DNA from 3 places in the Salirhabdus salicampi genome. Region 3 is predicted to be linked to each of the others. Evidence: riboswitches for the same ligand, from Rfam matches in the RefSeq annotation. Region 3 holds a riboswitch; each other region holds the start of a gene.
The links. A riboswitch is a leader RNA that binds a small molecule or an ion and turns the genes downstream of it on or off. The one in region 3 is predicted to bind cyclic di-GMP.

Region 1 (7,307 bases), on a different contig from region 3:
CCTTGCAGGTGCTGTTTGGACAACAGACGGATTGAAAGCAAAAAGGGTTGCGAGTCAATTACGTATGGGAACTGTTTGGATTAATGATTTCCATCCATATTTTGCACAAGCACCATGGGGTGGATATAAGCAGTCTGGTATTGGACGTGAACTTGGAAAACCAGGTTTAGAAGAATATACAGAAACAAAACATATTTTCACAAACTTAGATCCACAACCAGTTCACTGGTTTAAATAAATGTATAGAAATAAGATCTAGGTGAAGAAGTCTATCAGCTTATAACGACAGGACATGGTCCACACCTGGTAAAAGAAGTGATGAAAGACTGTTAACCAGCAGGTAACCCAAGAAAGATCTTATCAAAAGGTTATGAAGGATTAATTTATAAGCGTTTATATAACCTGACTCCGACAACTTTAGACTAATAGTTTAAAAGATAAATTGTAATCTATGTATTCCCCCCTTAAAATATATAGTTGAATATAAATAAAAAGCTTCGTAATCATTAGATTGCGAAGCTTTTTTATTTATAATAGGAAATATGGGTAAATGAAAAGGAGAATGATATAGAAATGATTCAAAATATTTATTGTATCGGCAGAAATTATGTCTTACATGCAAAAGAGTTGAACAATTCAGTACCAGCGAAGCCCCTCGTATTTTCTAAACCAACCCATTCATTAGCTGCAGCTGTCGGTGATCCTATTAAACTGCCTAAGGGTAAAGGAGAAATACATTACGAAACAGAACTCGTATTAAAAGTAGGACGAGCCTATGAAAAAGGGTTATCCGTTGATGAATTAATTGATGAAATGACAATAGGAATTGATTTTACTCTTCGGGATGTTCAAACAGTACTTAAACAACAAGGACATCCGTGGCTATTAGCAAAAGGATTCCCGAATGCTGCATTACTTGGAAGGTTCATTCCATTTCCCGGTTTGGCCAAATGTAAACAGCAATCATTTACTTTGCTTAAAAATCGGGAACAAGTTCAGAAAGGAAATATCCAAAACTTAATATTTGATTTACAGTACATTATTGATTATGTCGCTGAACACTTCGGGATTAGTAAAGGGGATATTATCTTTACGGGTACACCAGAGGGAGTCGGTCCTGTATATCATAAGGATTATTTGCAATTAATGTGGGGTGACACTGTCTTAGGTGAAAGCGAAATACATATATAAGTTTTATTAGGGAACATTTATAGGTGGTCAATCATACAAATGTAATGATTTAAGCTAAGAAAAAGGAGCTTGAAAAATCAAGCTCCTTTTTCGATGTTCAATTCTTTATCGACTGTTTTGGGTTTGAGGATTTAATCAATGTTTTACTCTAGTTCTGCTTGTAAAGCGTTGTATTTTTTTAGTTCGTTTCTTTTTTACCAAATAGGTGACGAGCATAATGGATAGTACTATTACAGCATAGAAGAAAAAGAATACTATAAACCCCCATAATCCAATCATTGCATCAGCAAATTCCATATTCCCTCTATTAGTGACAGCTTGTTGTATCTCTATAGCAAAGACGAAGACAACCATGACCGTAAATGTGTATATAAATGCCAAAATGGTAAGACTCCACTTCAGTTTATGAATAAGTTTAAAAGAAAAATAGACAAGGAAAAAAGTAATCATTCCAATAATTCCTACAATCCAAAAGTGTAATTGTTTATCTGTCATGGATACACCAAATATATCTAACAAAATGTCGTGAGTTACGTTTACTAATTCGGCTGTTAGTGTAATAACTTCTTTCATAATAATTCCTCCCATGTATAAAACAGTATACCATAAACCTTTCAACGTTTTGATATAAAAAAAGAGCAAAAACTAACCAGAAAATGTAAAACATAGTTAATGATAATCAATGATATGAATATATAATTATATATATTGGAGTTAAACGATAATCGATAAAATGGCAAAATGATTCCTTCGTTCTGAGTGTTTTAATGGTGGCCAAGCGCTCGACGGTGGGAAACAATTAATAGCAAAAAAAATTGCACAACGAGTGTCTAATATAATCACGCTTCGCTAGTGAAGGTAGAGTAAAAAGGAAGAAACGAAATGGATTTCACGGAAAAAGAAGTCACTGTCGTTAGTGATGTACAATTGAAAGGTACATGACTGTTCCTTCCACAGACGAGGAGAAGAAGCAACCAGCTATTTTAATTATTCCAGGCACAGGACCCAATGACCGAGATGGAAATCCCAAAAAGAAAAAGTATCATTTTAACTTGTATAAGGAACTGTCCCATTTCTTAACAGACAAAGGATTCGTTACACTACGTTATGACAAACGTGGTATTGGGGAAAGTGGAGGAGATCCAAATCGTGCAGGTCTGTGGGATTTCGTTCATGATGCAACGAGTGCAGTCCATTTCTTAAAGGAACATCCCAATGTAGTGATGCCAAAGTGATTGTCCTCGGTCACAGTGAAGGCACACTCATTGGTACGGCGGTTTGTGCCCGGGGACATGTTGCAGAATTAATTTTGTTGTACGGTGGAGGTGGAATGATGGGCCCAATGCTTACTTTCCAACGATCCCTTTTAGCAAACGAGTTAACAAATAAAAAAGGTTTTGAAGGATGGATTGCTAGAAAATTTAACATAGATAAAAAATAGAAAAAATGCCCAAAAACTGTATGATAAAGTGCAAAACACTAATAAGGACGTTGTAAAGTTGCAATGGTTCTTTCCTTTTCCTGCAAAATGGTTGAGAGAACATTTGGAATATGACTTGTATACGGATATGTCGAACATCACATGCCCTGTTCTAACTATGACGGGTACAAAAGATGCTCAAACAGACTATCGAACATTACAAAAGGTGAAAGAGCTTATACCTAATGTGGATATATATGAATTAGAAAATGTAAACCATATGTTAAAAGACCAGGAAGAACCGATTCAAATGAAAAAATTGTTAAAGTATTATTTACAAAATATTGATAAACCAATAAGTACGAAAGTGAAAAATATATTAGAAAAATGGTTGGCTTCTTTTAGTAAATAAGAAATAGGAGGTATATATATCCCTTGAACATCTTAAAATATATACTTTTTACATTATGTGTGTCAGCGCAGCTATTAGGGTTCGTTTATTTATTCATTAATGTTAAAATTGCAGTAACCCTAATATTGGCAAATGTTGTATTTTTCATCTTTCTTATAATGGTGTTTGTTAAGGAAAGAGTAGATGAAAAGAAGGAGGAAAACGATGATGATTATCGTGACTACTAACGAAATCCCAGGTAAAGACATGACAGAGGTAATAGGTTTTGTGAAAGGAAGTACAATTCAATCAAAGCATGTTGGAAAAGACATTATGGCAAGCTTAAAGACAATAGTTGGTGGAGAAATTAAGGAATATAATGATATGTTTGAAAAGGCCAGACAGTTGGCGATAGGGAGAATGGTAAAAAATGCGGAAGATCTCGGTGCCAATGCAATCGTTGGTATGCGTTTGCAAACTTCAGCTATAATGTCAGGAGCATCGGAGATTGTTGCATATGGAACAGCTGTAAAAGTTAAATAATATGAATCCACTAAGTGAATTTGCCTGATTTGCTTTTACAATCGTAAGGGAGCGATCACATGTACAAAGGTATTCATCACGTCTCGTTAGTTGCCAAAGATATAGACTCGATGAGACATTTTTATAGTGAAGTTTTAGGATTTAAAGAAAATCATGACCGACCAGATTTTCCATTCCCTGGTCTATGGTACGATGTAGGGAATACTCAGATACATATTATTGTTCATGCTGGTAAAACAGATAGAGAAACTCGAGAAATTGATAGTCGTGACGGTCATGTAGCGATTCGTGTAGAGAATATGGAAGAGTTGATACGTCGATTAGATCAATACCAAATTGTATATGCTAATAAACCGGATAATCAAACAGAATGGCACCAACTTTTTGTTAATGATCCAAATGGAAATATTATTGAGTTTAATTGTGACAGAAACTAAACCAAAAACTTTATATGGACACACTTGTTAAACAGGTGATGAAAGTGCAGTTTTTTTCCTATATTCACTCTACACATGTATTCCATCTGGGATCTTTATTTTATCCCTTAGCTTGGATTTAGAACTGTAGGAATGAAAGGAAGAGATTACTTTACCATCGTGAATGATTTTGCATTGTAATACTTTCTCATGTCGGCCACCTTTTGTTTCTAAATATAACTTATAGTCATCCACCACTAACCAACAGTCATGAAAAACTAATGATAGGTATTCACTGCGGGTTATTTTCGTTTCTGGGTGTAGTAAAATTAAGGTTGCTAAATCACTTACGGTAACTTTATTGCTTTTTAATTGTTCGAATTTATTCTTCAAATTATCTGATAACTTGTGGGATGCTGACCTCGCCCTTGACAGCATTTGTTCTAGTACGTGTTTCATCGAATTCCTCCTTGCAAGTTATGTGCTTATCTTACCCAAACGACTCTTATACATTCCTAACCTGTTTTAAACTTTCTATAAGTAAACATTCATTCGTTATATCATGGAAAGAGACCCTTCTAAAAGTACTATAAAAAAAGAATTCTTTTTTTGGAAGAGAATCATATTAACTACTTCGATGAAAAAAATGAAATACTAAGGATTGTCGGAACATGGCAAAGGAGCAAGACGAGGATGCCATGGATATATTAATGAGGTTTCATCAGGAATTCAAAAGGGTAACTTTAATTAAGTTTCTCTCTTTTTATTACACCATCGTTAATTCAGGAAAGCAGGATATATAACTAGTCCTATTTACCTAAAAGTGGAAGTTAATGTACCGACAAATTTCTCAATTCTATCTTGTCACCTTTCCACTTATGGTATAAAATTAGGAAAACTATACGAAACCTTTCCGAAACGGCAAACTTATCGAAAGGTAAGGACGCAAAGCTACGGGTCTAAGGATGAATAGTCTATGACCGCCGGGCCTCCGAAGAAGGGGATAATGCTGATTGCATTCATCACCCATCTTTAGAATGGGTGTTTTTTTATATCAAAAGTTCAGTTTTATAGTGAAGGAGCGCGGTAAAATGGCTCAAACCATTGTCTCTAAAGGTAAAGATGTTGATGACGCTATAATGAAGGGGTTACATATATTAAGCGTGTCCAAAAATGAAGTTGATATAGAAGTGGTTCAATATGAAAAAAAGGGTTTATTTCGTTCTAGAGAAGCCATTGTTCGCCTTACAAGACAAGAACTGCAAGCCACAACAGAAGCAGATGACACGATTAAGCAACCTTATCAAACAGCGATGCATGAACCGAGTTATGCTTCGTCACGAGAAAATAAACATTCCGAAAAAGCCAGTGATTGGGAAGGAAAAGCTTGGGTGCAAAATCGTCAATTATATGCTCAAGAATCGGAAACTCAAATTCCAACGGTTACTGTTGAGAAAGGCGTTACATTACTAAAAAATTATAAGCCGGTTAAGGGAACAACAGTAATAAAGCGTACCGACCATCTGCAGCTAGAAGCTGAGAGTGAAACAATTGGGACGAAATGGGATATAACAGTTGACAACCTGAAAATGAACACTATTTTAAACATCGTCCCAGGCTATAAAATTGATAGAGAGATTGTTGATCATGAACCGGCTCCAAATGTCCATATCCAAGTAAAAGAGACAAAAACGTTGATTAACGACTTAACATATGAAAACGTTGTAGAACGGTTACATGAACTTGGTATAACTAGCGGAATTAATGCTGAACAAATTCAGGAAGCATTAGTGACAACAGAACCGGGTCGATTTACAGTCGCTACAGGTAAGGAGCCTACACCAGGTAATGATGGGTGGATTGAATGGTTGGTGCAGCTTAAGGAAATGGAAGACTTAAAGGAGATGGAGGACGGAACTGTCGATTTTCGTGACTTTAAAACTTACCCTTCTGTACAAAAAGGCCAAATAATAGGTAGAATTCATCCACCAAGTGAAGGTGTTCCAGGGCAAAATGTATTTGGTGAGTCCATCCCCCCAAAACAATCGAAGCCAATCATATTTAGAGCCGGTCAGGGTATTGTTTTGATGGACGATGAGGAGCGAATTGTAGCCACCGAACACGGTCGACCTCATTTAGTTAAGCAGGGAAGACGTCAAAAAATATCCATATTACCTAAGCTCGTTCATCGTGGTGATGTAAATTTATCCAGCGGTAACATTCGTTTTATTGGAGATGTAGAAATTCGTGGTGAAATTCATGAAGAAATGACGGTAGATGCAGAGGGAGATGTCTTCCTCTTTGGTAATGTAAATGGAGCAACTGTGAATGCAGGTTATCGAATTATCGGTCAACGAAACATCTTGAATAGTAATATTTCCGCAGGGAAAAGTTCGATGTTAATGTCAGAAGTCAATCAAATTCTTGCCGTGTTAAATGACCAATTAAAACAAATTATTCAGGCAGTTAATCAGTTAACGAAAACGGCTGCATTCAAAACAACTGATTTTGAAAAGCGGGGAATACGTCCTTTATTGTTACTTTTAGTCGAAAAAAAGTTCAAAACATTTCCATCTATTGTTAAAAAATATGTTACAGTAGTAAATAAAGGAAAAAATAGGTTGGAAGATATTTGGTTAGATCATAGTAAAGCGATAGAAACTCTTTTTTCACTAGATGTGCAAAATGAATATAAAAGTACAACGAAATTAGCTGAATTGTCACAATGGACAGAGGAGTTATTTGAATTAAGTGAAATTCCATTAGAACCAAACTCATCCATCACGGTCCCATATGCAATAAACAGTACAATTTACTGTAGTGGTGATGTAAACATAACAGGACAAGGAAGTTTCCAAACGACTATTCGTTGTGGTGGAAAGTTGACGGTCGATGGAGTAGTTCGTGGCGGGCTAATCTATGCTTTACAAGGTGTTTCGTTAAGTGAAGTAGGCGTAAAAAACGGTGTGAAAACAACGATTATGGTGCCCAAAAATCAAACAATTAACATGAGGAAAGTTCATGATGGAACAACGATTGTTATTGGGACAAAGACGTACACATTTCTTGAAGAAAAAACAAATGTGATTGCCAGACTAACCGAAGAAGAAACCATCATCATTAACTAACGGGGGAGATTGCAGTGTTTGATTATGTTATCCATAAAGAAAATAACAACATAATTGCAGAAATGTTTGGGGATTTAGATATCGATTCAACAGAAGAGGTAGAAGGTCCCTTTTTATCCTCATTATTAGAGGGGAAAAATGTAAAACTAGATTTTCAATATGTTAAGTTTGTAGATTCAACTGGCATAGGATTACTAATGAAAACTGTCCAAAAATTA
Region 2 (7,307 bases), on a different contig from region 3:
CTTGCTCTACTAAACTATGTATTAGTTGAATGCAATCTTCAGAATCATTCTTTACTTGACGAGAATATTGATTCACCTTGTGCAATTGGGCTTTTTTTTCAATTTCAAATGTTAATTGTTCTTCAAAATTCTCCGTAGATTGTTGAATGTATTGCTCGATATGAGACCATGTTTTTAACTGATCGTCTCGAATAATGTTCGATAAAATATATCCAGCAGTACCGCTACGAATTGAAAGATTCGGGAATAGCCGAGTAACTTCTTGATTGTTCCCTACTTTCTGTGTCCCTCTTATACCATACACTTTTATCTCAACTTCATCATTGTTTGAAGGTGCAGTATAACGCTTCCTTTCCCAATAAAGCGTAAACTCATATGTAACCGGATCCCCATCCTCACTGATGACATTTTTCATTTTCGTTGTAATTTCTTTACTCTCTTCTATCTTTTCTTTAGCATGTAATTGCTCATTACTGGTTTTAGCTGGATTAGTAGGTATCGTCTCAGTGGAAACTGGCCCTTTAAGATTTGCCGCTTCTTCATAGATCTCTTTTAACAACTGCTGGCCCTCTTCATCGTAACGCCGAACACTCCCACCTAATTGTTTGGCTATCATATTATACTCATATCTAACTTCTTTAGGGTTTCCTTTTTTAATAAGATATTTATCGTCACCATTCCGGATCCATAAAAACGATATGTCAGTTTTAGATTGTAACTCTAGGTGATAGTATGGTTTATCTTGTAGCACTGACCTCACAACCCTTTCTTTTTTCGAAAAGTTTTCTATAATTCTTAACACATTTTACCACATCTTCGCTAATTCGTAATAAAAATAAGGTTATGGAGATCTCCATAACCTTAACTCTTCGTGTTTCGTTTTTTAGCTCTTTGTTCTAATTGTGATCTTGGTTGTTGATCTGCTACGTCCTCAGACAATCCCTGGGGATTAACACTTGAATCAACTTTTCCTTTATTACTTCTTCTTTCCTTTTTCAATGTATGAACACCTCCACGGTTTATTGTGCCATTGAAAAAGGAATTTATTTAAACGACCTTCGACTTCTTTATATAATCCGTTAGTTGTTCCTTAGGAATAGGCGGACTATAATAATATCCCTGAACATACAGGACTCCTTCAGATTTGAGAGCCTGTAGCTGTTCTTCTGTTTCTACTCCTTCTACTATCGTCAATAATTCCAAATCTTTAGCCAATTGTAACATTCGTCTAAGAATCGTACTGTTTTTCTTATCCTGTACGATATCCTTAATAAAGGAACGATCTATTTTCAAGACATCTAACGGGAGATCATGTAAATAAGTTAAGGAAGACAAACCTGTTCCAAAATCATCTAATGCAATTTGAATTCCTAAGCCTTTCAACTGTTGTAATATAGAAATCGTATTTGAAACGTTTTCCATTGCCGCCGTCTCTGTAATTTCAAACTTGATTTGACTTGGGTTTACTTGTGTCTCATCTAAGATATTGGAGATCATATCAACTAAATAATGATAATAAAACAATTTTGATGATAAATTAATGGATATAATGACATCTGGCCAGTTTTTAGCATCCTCACAAGCTTTCCGTATAACCCACTCTGTTAAATCCTTAATTAATCCATTATTTTCTGCAATAGGAATGAACCGATTGGGGGGCAACATAGCCGTACTGTTGATGTTTCCACCTTATAAGTGCTTCTACTGCGTGGATTTTATTTGTCTCTACATTGAGAATAGGTTGGTAATGGAGGAAAAATTCTTCTTCTTTATTTGCTTGTCGCAAATCAGCCGACAGCAAAATTTCCTCTTCTACATTCTCGCTTAACTCGTCATTGAAAAACTGATAACCATTTTTCCCTTTGTTTTTCACATTATATAAAGCACGATCTGCATACTTAATAAGATCATCCGCTGTTTTGCTATGATATGGATACAGTGAAATACCAATAGATGGGGTGACAACAATTCGTATATTCTCTACTTCGATTGGTTTGTTAAGAACGTCAATAATGTTATCAGCGATTTCAATAACGGTTTCTTTCGTTACATCTTTCAGCAAAATAACAAATTCATCTCCACCAAACCTGCCCATAACATCCTGTTCCCGGATACACGTTTTTACAATTTGGACCAGTTTCTGTAATAACTTATCACCTACATTGTGCCCAAATGAATCATTCACCCATTTAAATTGGTCGCAATCAAAATATAAAACGGCTAATGTTTCATTTCGTCTTTTTGCTTTTTGAATTACTCGTTTTAGTTCATATTCAAAATATTGCCGGTTGGGAATTTTCGTTAGCATATCGTAATACGCCATATCCGTTAATTTTTGTTCATATGTTTTTCGATCCGTAATATCCTTTGAGGATAGTACAATACTACGTATTTTTTTATCTTTCCCTACAATTTGAGTAAGGTTTGTTTCTAACCATATCCATTTCCCCTCTGCCGTATACTGCCGATATTCAATACTATTTGCTTTTTCATTGTACTGTTTCAATCCACAATTTATACTTTGTAATACTCTCCCAACATCTTCCGGATGAACCGTCGATATCCAAAAGCTATATTGCAACATCTGTTGTAATTGAAAGCCTAAGGCTTGTTCATATGATGGTGTCAAATAAATAATTTTTCCGTTGTCATCTATTTCTGCTACCATATCACTGGAGTGAGTAGCAATTAGTTCGTACCGTTTTTGACTATTTGATATGGCAAGTACACTTTTCCTATGGTCTAGTGTTGAGAATATAACTGAGATCGTAATTAATCCTAACGAAACAAGAGACACTTGTGCTGTTAAGAATTCTGGGTGAATAATGAAACTACTCCACGCAGTATCGGGGTGAACAGGTTCTTTTGAAATTTCAAACCCAGCCATAGCCGTATAATGCATTCCCGAAATAGCAAGTCCCATCAAAATCGCACTCGGTAAAATAAATGGACGATAGATTTTACCGCGATTGTTTAATTTTGATAGTAAAAGGAGTGCAAACGTAGATGCTACAATAGCTATGACAAAGGCAAGTGTTATATGATGAGCCGTGTGTTTCGTGTTAAAAGGAATGACCATTGCCTCCATACCAATCATGTGCATAACAGTAATACCAATCCCCATCAAAAATCCAGAAAGAATATACTTATATAAAAATTGGTTAAATACAACTGTTGAGTAAAAGGCGGTAAAAGATGTACCAACAGCTAATAACAAACTGAGCAATGTTAAAAGGCCATCGTATAAAATGGGAACGTTAATATCGTAAGCGATTAGACCAATGAAATGCATGGACCAAATCCCAATGCCCATTGTAAATGAGCCAATGATCATCCAAACTATTTGATGTCTTGTTTCCTTGTAATGTTGTACACGGTCGTTAATCGTTATTGCTGAATATGAGGCAAATATGGCGATTAAAATAGATAAAATTACCTCAGCCTGGTTATATGAAATGTCTATTTCACTCACAATGTTCTCTCCCTTTTAAGCGATATAAAAAGACAACTGCCCTTAAGTCGACAGTTGTCTTCTCATAAGAGGCGACCCGGCGATCATAGATAACATCTTTAGACCCGTAGTTTTGCGTCCCAGCATTTCTACTGGTTTGCCATTTTTCTCTATATTTAACCTTCTAATAATCATTACACAACAGACTTTATCTTTTGGATAGATTTTACCATCGAATTCATATCTAGTTCTTGCAACTTATGTGACACTTTCTCGATATCCATATCCCATTTTGCCGCTTCGAGGGAACAGTTAACAGGAACGTCACAATAAATTTTTGCTAGTTTTCTAGATAAATGTAACATTTCAAGGTGTTCACTTACTTTTTTTCGGACTCCATTTGGCAATTCGTCCAAATGTGCTAACATATTTTCGACGGTATGGTACTGGTGTAATAATTTAAGTGCGGTTTTTTCACCTACACCTTTCACACCAGGATAATTATCACTTGTATCTCCCATCAACCCTTTTAGATCGACAATTTGCGTTGGTGAAAGATTCTTTTCCTCATGAAAGTTTTGGGTGTTATACACTTTATAATTCCCTTGACCTTTTTTCATAATAGCTACTTCTACTCGCTCATCTACGAGTTGTAATATATCTTGATCCCCAGTCAAAATAAGCACATCATGATTAGTCCGATAAGATTCACTTAAGGTGCCAATACAATCATCAGCTTCATAGCCTTCCAAGCCAACATTAGGAACCCCAAAAGATTCCACTACATCTTTAACTAAATCAAATTGGGGTATCAATTCTTCAGGTGGTTCTGCGCGATTGGCTTTGTAAGGCTTATACAACTCAGAACGGAATGTTCGACTTCCCATATCCCAACAACAAATAACATGGGTCGGTTGAAACGTCTCGATTGCATTTAAGAAATATTTCAAAAAGGCGTAAATGCCATTTGTCGGCATACCTGTACTTGTTCTCATATAATTGCCAGAATAAGAGGTGGCAAAGAATCCTCTAAAAAGTAAAGCCATCCCATCTACTAACATTACTTTATCGTTATTATTCAATCGATTCGCTTCCTCTCTTTAAAAATCTACTTATTTATTGTAACACATGTCCGCAGTAAGAAGGGAATGTATAATTGTCCATGAACATTTGTAAAAAAGCAAAAAACAGCCATCCAATAATGAGATGGCTGTTTTCGTTATTGCAGATAATCTGGGTTTTGTTTTGAATGACCTTCCTCTATTTCGCTGAAAATATTTTCGTTGTTAACCTTAGGACTATAATTGGTCATGATTTTTTTAAACTCTCCGACTGTTAATGGCTTTGCATCATCGATTAATTCATACCCAATCTGACCATTTGGTTCTAGAGTAGCAACTTTTACATCCGCAATTTTGGTGATGCCTAGTTGTCGTAATCTCATTTCCAACTGATCAACAGTGAAACGTAACTTTTTTAAGTTTTCCACGTTTACACTACCGTTTTCAATGATGACTTTTGATTTGCCTGTAATAAACTTCTCTACAATATTAAATTTTAATTGTAAATATTCCATTATAATTAGTGTTCCAATAAAAATTGCTGATGCAACAAGTGTTCTCCATACACTCGTTTCAATGATTGGTTGAATAATTATAGAACCGATAGAAATCATTACTACCGTTTGGGCCAATGTCATTTGGGAGATCGATTTTCTTCCGGCTATACGCAATAGAAGAACTCCTGCAATAACAAGAAGCAATGAATTCCAAACTAAGCTCATGTTTTCACCTCTTTTACTTTCTTTAGTTACATATATTTTTTTCTTATTTTTGGTAAACATTCATGACTATTTTATTTTTTTGCATATAATTATATTTCATAAATTTAACACTTTTACAGTTAATTAAGGAAAGTGACTTACTCTATTTATCCAAACATAAGGTTATATTTTGCATATGGTATATTGAATACTTTAATAAGGGGGAAGAAAGAATGGGAATGCCAAATATCGATGATATCGAACCAAAAATTGACCTTGATGATGAAGAGGTCGTCAATCTTCTATTAAGCTCTATTGCTTTAGAAGAAATTAGCCTTTCTCACATCATGAACGCAGAAGGAGAAAAGTTGCAAAAAGCCATTAAAGGCAATTGCGACTGGAAAGATTTAATGAAAGTTAACGACAATGTTAACGACATGCTTAAAACAATCGTAAAAAAACAAATTTTATTACAGTTCAAATTTGATAACGTATTAGATTTAGTAGATAAGCAAAAAGGAAAAGGGAAAAAGTACTAAAGAATAAAAAGAGACTGATCAATATCAGTCTCTTTTTCCATTATGAAGTCGAAATAACTTCATTCTATTTTTTAATTGTTCAGCTAATGTAGTTAGTTCCTCTGCACTACGTGAAATTTCCTCCATTGAGCTGCTTGATTGCTGTGATGACGCTGCTGTCTGCTCAATTCCAGCGGCCGCCTCTTCTGCAACAGAGGCTACTTCCTCAATAGATTGATTCATATCATTGCTACTACTTAAAATATCTTTTAAGTTTGTCGAAATCATTTGAATTTTTGGAGCCATTCCACTTATTGCTTCATTTATATCATCAAACGTTTTACCTGTTAAGGATATTTGTTTCGTTCCTTCATTTACTTCATCATAACTTTTTTGTAAGGACTCTACGACTACTTCAGATTCAGCTTGGATGTTATGAACGATATACGATATATCTTTTACAGAATAGGTTACTTGTTCAGATAATTTGCGTACTTCATCTGCAACTACGGCAAATCCTTTACCATGTTCACCTGCTCTTGCTGCTTCAATCGCTGCGTTCAATGAAAGTAAATTTGTTTGGTCGGCAATGTCTCGAATTACTTGAATTAACTGTGTTATTTGTTGAGTTTGTTGATCTAATCCATGCACCTTCTCGACAGCATCCCGAACAATCCGATCTATATTATTCATTTGTTCAACAGAGGAATTCATTAATTTTGTGCCTTCACTACTATTAACCAGTACTTTTTCAGATGTAGTTGCAATCATTTGTCCATTCTCTTCCACTTGTTCAATTTTATCATGTAATGTTTCCATGACATCCCGTAGGTGAGTTGCACTACTTGCTTGGGCTTCCGATCCTGACGAAAGTTCTTGCATCGTAGAAGCGATTTGACGACTACCTTCCTTCACTTCTTCAGCTGATCTCGTTAATTCATTACTTTGACGAGATACTGTCTCTGCTGCCTTCGATACGTTATGAATAATTTCATGTAAATTAGCTTTCATATCATTCATAGCCATTGCTAATTCACCTATTTCATCTTTCGTGTTCACTTTAATTGTCGTGGACATGTCTCCTTTTGCTAACCTTTGCGTAGAATGAACAAGTTGTTTTAATGGTTTGATGATAATGTATTGAACAAAGATTGATAACACAGCTGTGGAGATACATAATGTAACAACTGTATTCACGAAAACACCAATTTGTCCACTTATATATTGACCAATCAATTTATTTAAAATCGCCGAAATGGGCGAACTTATGAGTAAGCTAATGATAATGGTTATAGTAATTTTAAAACGGAGACTTCGTTGGACACTATTTCTAGTAGATGTGCTTTCCAAGTTCACCTTGTAATCTTCCATATGTATCCTCCTCTAATATACTACTCTATTTATATATTATGACATGGACGAACCTAGAATACTACTATATCATGACAGTTCTTCTAAATTAATTCTATAAAATGCGACTGTGAAAGTTGCTCCCGATTATTATCCAATGATATGATAACAAATAAAAACTACGACAAGGAGAATGACAGATGGGTAAAGAACTAGAAAAGGCAAC
Region 3 (7,307 bases):
CCTTCCTGATTATATGTATATACAGCTTTTGACTTTAATGGGTTTGTAATCGTCACCTTATTGTTTTCATCATCGTAAGCAAAAGTCGTTGTATAACCTGCCTCATTCGTCGTACTTGTAATTCTGTTCCGTTCATCATAGGTAAACGACTCGGAGTTGTTTAATGGGTTCGTTACTTTGATTACGTTTCCCATGTCATCATAATGAAATTGATAGATTTGACCAGATTGTGTGGTAAAACTATCCATTAGTCCGAGCTCATTATAGCTATATGTTGTCTCTTTCCCGTTTGCGTCTGTCTCAGATATTAGCTGTCCTAAACCATCATATGAAAAGGTCGTTATATATCCTAAGGGGTCTATAATACTTAATACATTTCCAAGCGCATCATATGTGTATGTGGTCTCTTCCCCATCTGGGCCTATTACCTTTGTCAGTTGCTGCAACGCATTGTATTCATATCTCGTTACATCACCTAAGGCATTCTCTTCTTTCGTGACATTGCCGAAATCGTTATACTCATATTTCGTTTCTGCTCCATTGGGTTCTACACTCCGCAGTAGGCGACCAACGGAGTCGTGTTCCAAAGTAAAAGTATTCCCATCTACATCTATGACTTCTTTCGGAAAACCATTTTTATCATAACGATAAGTTGTAAATAACGTATCATCTCGGTATATTTCCGTAATTAAACCTTGCTGGTTATATTCGTACGACCACGTTTCGTACGGTGTCGTATGTGTTGTCACATTATTTAAACTATCGTATTCAAAGGATTCTTCCATTATTCCGTTACCAGTTGTATGAACCAATCTACCTAAGTCATCATATTCGTACTGGACGTAGTAACGGGATGGACCTTCAATTCGAGTTAATTGACCCATTGCATCATATTCGTACGCAAAAGTAGCATCATTTGGTGCCAGTTTTTCTACGACTTGCCCTTTTTTATTGTAGGTATAACGGGTGGAGGAACCATTCGGCAACTTCTCCTCAACTAACCTACCATGACCGTCATATTTGTACTCAATCACCTGGCTTTTTGTGTCTGTTACTTTAAGAAGGCGATTTCTCTCATCATATTCATAATGAGTAGCAGCTCCGTTTGGTAATGTGTACTCAATTAATTGCCCGACTTCATTATATTTATATTTTGTAACATTCCCTTTAGGATCAACCATCTTGCTTAATTGACCATATTGATCATATTCGTAGTTCGTCTCATGCTTGTCCCCATTTATCGTCTTCGTCAATAAACCACGAGCATCATATTCAAAGAACTCCTTTGATCCTTGTGGGTATGTTAATTCGATAAGATTCCCAGCCTCATCATATTGTCTACGCCATATATTTCCGATCTCGTCTTCTGTTTTTATTGGCAAATTTAACTGATCATCATACGTTACAGATGTCTCTTCACCTAATGATGATACCGTGTTTGTTATATGATGATTTGCATCATAAGCGTATGTAACTGTCTCATCAGGTCCTACAACCTCTTCTAAACGTTGTTGGTCATCGTAATGATATTGATAGACATCACCATTAGGAGCCACTTTCTTCGCAATTTGCTCCTCGTTGTAGTAGTAGGTCGTCTTAGCTCCTTCACCGTTTGTTTCTTCAATTTTATTGCCTTGATAGGAATAATGGTACAGGTAATCCCCTTCGTGTAGTACCTTTGTAACTTGTCCTCCGTTATAACTAATTTCATATGTTCCTTCGCCAGAACGGGTAATAGATACTAATTTTCCATTTTTATATGTATAAGTCTCCAATGTACCATCTGGATATGTAACGGTTTGTAATAAATCATTATCATAAGTATATGTTGTTTGCTGTCCAAGTGGATTGGTCATAGATGTAATAAGACCATTATCATATTGAAAGGTTAATTTTCGGCCATCGTCACTCGAAATCGATGTAATGTTTCCTGAATGGTCATAACTAATCGATACTTCATTCCCTTGACGATCGTGGATAGCAGTTATTTTCCCAGCCTTTGGGTCTGCATTTTCCCTCCATGATGCTTTATATCCGTAAAATGTATAGACGGTGCCATTTGGCATCTCTACTTCATACTCATCTTTACTTACACGCTTTAATTCGGCTACATCATTACCTTCTGTCGTGTAGTACCCCTCGTCTAAAGGGTAGTAGATACTTTCATCACCATCGTACTCATCTACCATTAACTCTTCATCTTCTTGATGATATATATAGTTTACAACTGTGCCATCGGGCCGAAATTCGGATATATTGAAGTCCTCAAACATTTCAATAGAGTGAGCATATGGAAAGTTCCACCCATAACCAAAGGCAGATTTATCATTTTGGTGTTTCGATTGATATAATCGTTGAATCGTAATTGGAAAGCCGTATGATGGTAAAATAAAATCATCCGCTTGGTAATAAACATCCCCCTGTGGTAAGCGAACAAATTCATTTAAATAAGTAGATTGTAATTCCTCTGGTAAATCACTTGGTTCGACTCCCCACATTTGTGGTGGTTGTGATGGGTCTCTCCTTTCCCCACTTGAAGCAAGGGCGGAAAAGTTGTCTGTCCCGCTGGGAGGACCTCCAGGCTGTGGTAGCCAAGCATCTAGACCAGGACCGAAAAATATTTCCGGTGTTGCTGCATTAACATTCAATTTGTTTAAGCCTGGTACAAAGCTCGTCGCGATTAATAAGAAAGCTAAGAAACAAATAAAAGTCTTGTAAAGTAATCTTTTCAAAATGTTCTCCTTTCCTCCAAGTCAGAAAGGGCTTGTCCATTTGTATTCGGTAACCCAGCCATCATAGTAGATTTACTACCTTAGACCCGTGGCTTTGCGCCCTTAGTTTTCACTAAGTTTGCCCTTTCGTTATGGATTTACATTGATTATGAATCTATATTCTTATAAGTTCTCTTTGATGTTACCAATAATTTACTTTTTATTGAATGGTCTTTTATACTTAAAAACCTCCTCCTACACCCATTTTTATAGAACAAACTCCCTAACAAATTACATATATTGGATTTTTTATTAACTTCTATATTTTTTCTTACCATCTTGAGTGTAATATGTCGCTAAAGCTCTAAATTAGGAGTAAATAGATGAATAGCTTCATAAATGAGTCCTTTTGTATGATGTCAATCACTGAACGAACGAGATAGCCTCTCATCATGTTTTAACCGGAATAATGCATAAGAATGCAATTTGAGTTTATGTTTTGAATCTTATAAAATTTTTTAAGTAACAGTTCGTAAGGGGGGTATGCTGATGGTTCACTTCGTTAGGTATAACAGTATACATATCTTTATGTTACTAAACACGAAGTTAACTACCCATCAGCAAAAGCAATAGGAAACTATAAAACTACTACATTGGAGGATGTTATGAAAACAACGACGAAAAAGACTATCAAAACGATTTTATTTACGTTATTAATTGTTGCATTAACAGCTTGCGGTTCAGAAGAAAGCAATTCAAACGGACAAAAGAAAGAGGAAATTGTATTCGGTAATGGAGATTGGGATAGTGTTCGTTTTCATACCGCTTTAGCTCAATATATTGTTGAAAATGGATATGGTTATGAAACAGATGCAGTAACTGGTTCTACTCCTATCACATTAACAGGCTTAAAAAATGGTGATGTAGACGCTTATATGGAAGTATGGACTGGTAACTCTTCTGAACTATACGATGAAATTATCGAAAGTGGAGAGGTAGTTGAGCTAGGCGTCAACTTCGACGATAATGCTCAAGGATTTTATGTTCCAACATTTGTCATTGAGGGTGACGACAAAAGAGGAATAGACCCAATTGCACCGGACTTGAAAACGGTTGCTGATCTTGCAAAATACCCGGAGCTATTCCAAGACCCTGAAAATCCAGATAAAGGACGTATTATGGGTGGACCATCCGGATGGGATGCTACGATGATTATGGAAGAAAAAGTAAGTACTTATGGGTTAGATGATAAATATAATTTCTTTAAACCTGGTTCTGCTGCAGCATTAGCAGCTTCAATTGAAACGGCATTCCAAAAAGGTGAACCATGGGTTGGTTACTATTGGGAACCGACTTGGATTACTGGTAAATATGACTTAACGTTATTAGAAGAACCTCAATTCTCCCAAGAAAAATGGGATAATGGCTACGGTAGTGAATTTCCACCGAACGAAGTGGTTGTAGCAGCTACACAATCTTTACCAGAAAGAGCCCCTGAAGTAGCACAGTTTTTAACGGATTATCAATCAAGTAGTTTATTAACAGCCGAAGCATTAGCATACATGCAAGAAAACGATGCGCAAATTAATGATGCTGTTATTTGGTTCCTCGAAGAAAAAGAGGATGTATGGACGACTTGGGTTGACGAAGAAGTAGAAGCTGAAGTTAAAGATTCTCTTCAATAAATAAGGTAAAAGGTTGGACTATCATTAGTCCAACCTTTTTTAATAGGAATTGTAGTGAAACGAATATGGCGCTTTCAAATGTTGAACATATTTATTCGCATGTTCAATAAGTTCTTCCGTCGTATCTATACTTTCCTCAAATGTTTTAAATATAGGGATTGTTTTTGCTCGAATAAAGTTACAAGTAGCGTAAAATGGAGCTAAAATTTGTTCGATTGTAAACCGGTGAAGCCCATCAAATCGATACTCTTCAGGAGTAAAGGCTGAACTTATAGCAACCCCAAGCTCCTTACCCCGAAGGGCAAAGCCCTCTTTAAAAGCCCAGCCACGTTCCAACACTTCATCAAACCATTTCTTTAAAAGAGGGGGATAACTATACCAATAGTTTGGAAATTGAAAGACAATACGATCATGCTCTTCTAATAATTGCTGCTCTTTTTTTACATTAATTTGCTCACGAGGATAAGTACTGTATAGGTCATGAACCGTAATGTTTGGCTCGTGATCAATAGCTGATTTTAATGCCGCATTTAGCCTTGAATCTTGTAAAGATGGATGTACAACGATAACTAATACTTTCATACATTCCCTCCTACTTCCTTTAAACACAATATTACTTAGTGATAACTACTGCTATTTTGAGAAAGAAAACGGACCCCCAAAATACATGTTGAGAACATTTTGCAGTACTATTATTGACCACTTTCCCACTTGGAAATTTCTTCACGAACCCGTGGAGCAACCTCTTTTCCGAGTAATTCAATTGACCTCATGACATCCTCATGAGGCATTGTTCCGAGTGGACAGTGCAACATAAATCGTGTAATACCTACGTTTTTACGTAGATAAATAATTTTTTGTGCTACTGTTTCTACATCCCCTACGTAAAGAGCTCCTTCGAAACTTCGCGCCGCATCAAATGCTGCTCTATCATAATGACCCCATCCTCTTTCTCGACCAATTTCATTCATCACTTGCTGAGTGGAAGGGAAAAACTGGTTCGCTGCTGTGTCAGTATCTTCTCCTACAAAACCGTGGGAGTGAGATGCAATTGGAAGCTTTGATACATCATGACCAGCCTGTGCAGCTGCTTGTTTATATAAACGAACAAGCGGTTCGAACTGTAATGGACGTCCACCAATAATGGCTAATACAAGAGGCAATCCTAAAGTTCCAGCACGAACAACAGATTGTGGGTTTCCTCCACTTCCGATCCATATTGGCAATGGGTCTTGAACTGGACGTGGATAAACCCCTCTATTATTGATAGCAGGTCTATGCTTCCCTTTCCACGACACCATTTCCGCATCGCGTAACTTAAGTAATAACTCTAGCTTTTCATCAAACAACTCTTCATAATCATGCAAATCATATCCAAACAGTGGAAAGGATTCAATAAATGAACCTCTACCCGCCATAATCTCGGCTCTCCCGTTAGAAAGCCCATCTACAGTTGCGAAATTTTGAAATACACGAACAGGATCGTCAGATGATAAAACAGTGACGGCACTTGTTAACCGAATCTGTTTTGTTTGAGATGCCGCTGCCGCTAAGATGACCGCAGGAGACGAAGCAGCAAAATCCTTTCGATGGTGCTCCCCAACCCCAAATACATCCAGTCCTACTTGATCAGCCAGAACAATTTCCTCGACAACTTCACGAATTCTTTGAGCGTGACTAATCACTTTTCCTGTCTTTGGGTCTGGAGTTGTTTCAACAAAAGTACTTAAACCTATTTCCACAATAAATCCCCCTATTTTTATTTCGTCTATTCTTCGAACTATAGTATCGCAATTTTTGTTTAATAAATCCATGAATTTAATTTATCTTACCTTTTTCGTAACAAATTGACGGAAAGGTTTACATATTATAACCTTATAGAAACTTGCTTCTTCCCTATTAGAAAGGATGATTGCCTTGATACGTAAAAAGCCTGCCGAGATTAGTAAAGATGGATCTTTCAAACGGCAAATGAATCAATTTACAACCCCCTTTGGGTCGAAAGTTAACGAATTGCCAGTGGAACCGAAACGTTATCGACTAATTTGGTCACCGGCTTGTCCTTGGGCACATCGCGCTGTCATTGTACGGAGAATTTTAGGTTTAGAGGACGTAATCAGCTTAGGCACAACGAGTCCAATAAGGCCAAACATTGAACGAGTGGATTGGGAATTCGCGTTAGATGAACACGGTGTTGACCCAGTTTTAGGAATTACATATTTAAGTGAAATTTATAAACATACTGATCATCAATATGATGGCAGACCTACTGTACCTGTCATCGTTGATTTGAAAAAGAGGAAAGTAGTTAATAACGATTACTTTAAACTGACAAATTACTTTGAAACCGTATGGAAACCATATCATAAAGAAAACAGTCCGGATTTATATCCTGAACACTTACGTGGAGACATTGAACACATGAACGATGTCATTTTTCAAGATATAAATAATGGTGTATATAAATGTGGTTTTGCTCAATCGCAAGAAGCATATGAAGAAGCTTACGATGCTTTATTCCATAGATTAGACCAATTAGAAGGGCGTCTTTCTAAACAACGCTATTTATTCGGGGACTATATAACCGATTCGGACGTTCGGTTATACACAACCCTCGTACGCTTTGATATCGCCTACTTTACTGCCTTTTATGCGAATCGAAATTTAATCCGGGAATACCATCATTTATGGGACTATGTACGGGATCTATACCAAACTCCAGGGTTTGGGGACACAACTGACTTTAATGCGATTAAAAGACATTATCATCTTTCCATTACGTTATCACCCCATAAAGAACAGCTGAAAGTATTACCGAAAGGGCCTGATCTATCCGGTTGGAACACGGCACATGGCCGGGAAAGGTTAAGTAAAAAGGAAGAAAAATTCCTATTTACAGGAAGGTAGATGA

Region 1: another riboswitch for cyclic di-GMP. It lies ahead of NLW78_RS02640 (flagellar assembly protein A); the one in region 3 lies ahead of NLW78_RS10490 (RHS repeat-associated core domain-containing protein).
Region 2: another riboswitch for cyclic di-GMP. It lies ahead of NLW78_RS04885 (diguanylate cyclase domain-containing protein); the one in region 3 lies ahead of NLW78_RS10490 (RHS repeat-associated core domain-containing protein).

What each region holds. Positions count from the first base shown of each region.
Region 1 covers NZ_JANBWE010000001.1:498,026-505,332, forward strand. The annotation lists gene betB (betaine-aldehyde dehydrogenase) at 1-238, shown strand, start outside; gene NLW78_RS02595 (fumarylacetoacetate hydrolase family protein) at 574-1,191, shown strand; gene NLW78_RS02600 (hypothetical protein) at 1,327-1,764, opposite strand; gene NLW78_RS02605 (serine aminopeptidase domain-containing protein) at 2,130-2,426, shown strand; gene NLW78_RS02610 (hypothetical protein) at 2,423-2,632, shown strand; gene NLW78_RS02615 (alpha/beta fold hydrolase) at 2,691-3,023, shown strand; gene NLW78_RS02620 (hypothetical protein) at 3,047-3,250, shown strand; gene NLW78_RS02625 (YbjQ family protein) at 3,231-3,545, shown strand; gene NLW78_RS02630 (VOC family protein) at 3,605-3,982, shown strand; gene NLW78_RS02635 (hypothetical protein) at 4,052-4,420, opposite strand; cyclic di-GMP riboswitch class I at 4,872-4,957, shown strand; gene NLW78_RS02640 (flagellar assembly protein A) at 5,053-7,089, shown strand; gene NLW78_RS02645 (STAS domain-containing protein) at 7,104-7,307, shown strand, end outside.
Region 2 covers NZ_JANBWE010000001.1:917,473-924,779, reverse strand. The annotation lists gene NLW78_RS04900 (hypothetical protein) at 1-751, opposite strand, end outside; gene sspL (small, acid-soluble spore protein L) at 862-999, opposite strand; gene NLW78_RS04890 (EAL domain-containing protein) at 1,048-1,662, opposite strand; gene NLW78_RS04885 (diguanylate cyclase domain-containing protein) at 1,625-3,472, opposite strand; cyclic di-GMP riboswitch class I at 3,540-3,623, opposite strand; gene NLW78_RS04880 (5'-3' exonuclease) at 3,646-4,512, opposite strand; gene NLW78_RS04875 (DUF421 domain-containing protein) at 4,671-5,234, opposite strand; gene NLW78_RS04870 (alpha-helical endospore appendage domain-containing protein) at 5,447-5,752, shown strand; gene NLW78_RS04865 (methyl-accepting chemotaxis protein) at 5,777-7,102, opposite strand; gene msrA (peptide-methionine (S)-S-oxide reductase MsrA) at 7,282-7,307, shown strand, end outside.
Region 3 covers NZ_JANBWE010000003.1:92,168-99,474, reverse strand. The annotation lists gene NLW78_RS10490 (RHS repeat-associated core domain-containing protein) at 1-2,732, opposite strand, end outside; cyclic di-GMP riboswitch class I at 2,778-2,865, opposite strand; gene NLW78_RS10485 (ABC transporter substrate-binding protein) at 3,377-4,396, shown strand; gene NLW78_RS10480 (NAD(P)H-dependent oxidoreductase) at 4,436-4,978, opposite strand; gene NLW78_RS10475 (LLM class flavin-dependent oxidoreductase) at 5,089-6,138, opposite strand; gene NLW78_RS10470 (glutathione S-transferase family protein) at 6,368-7,303, shown strand.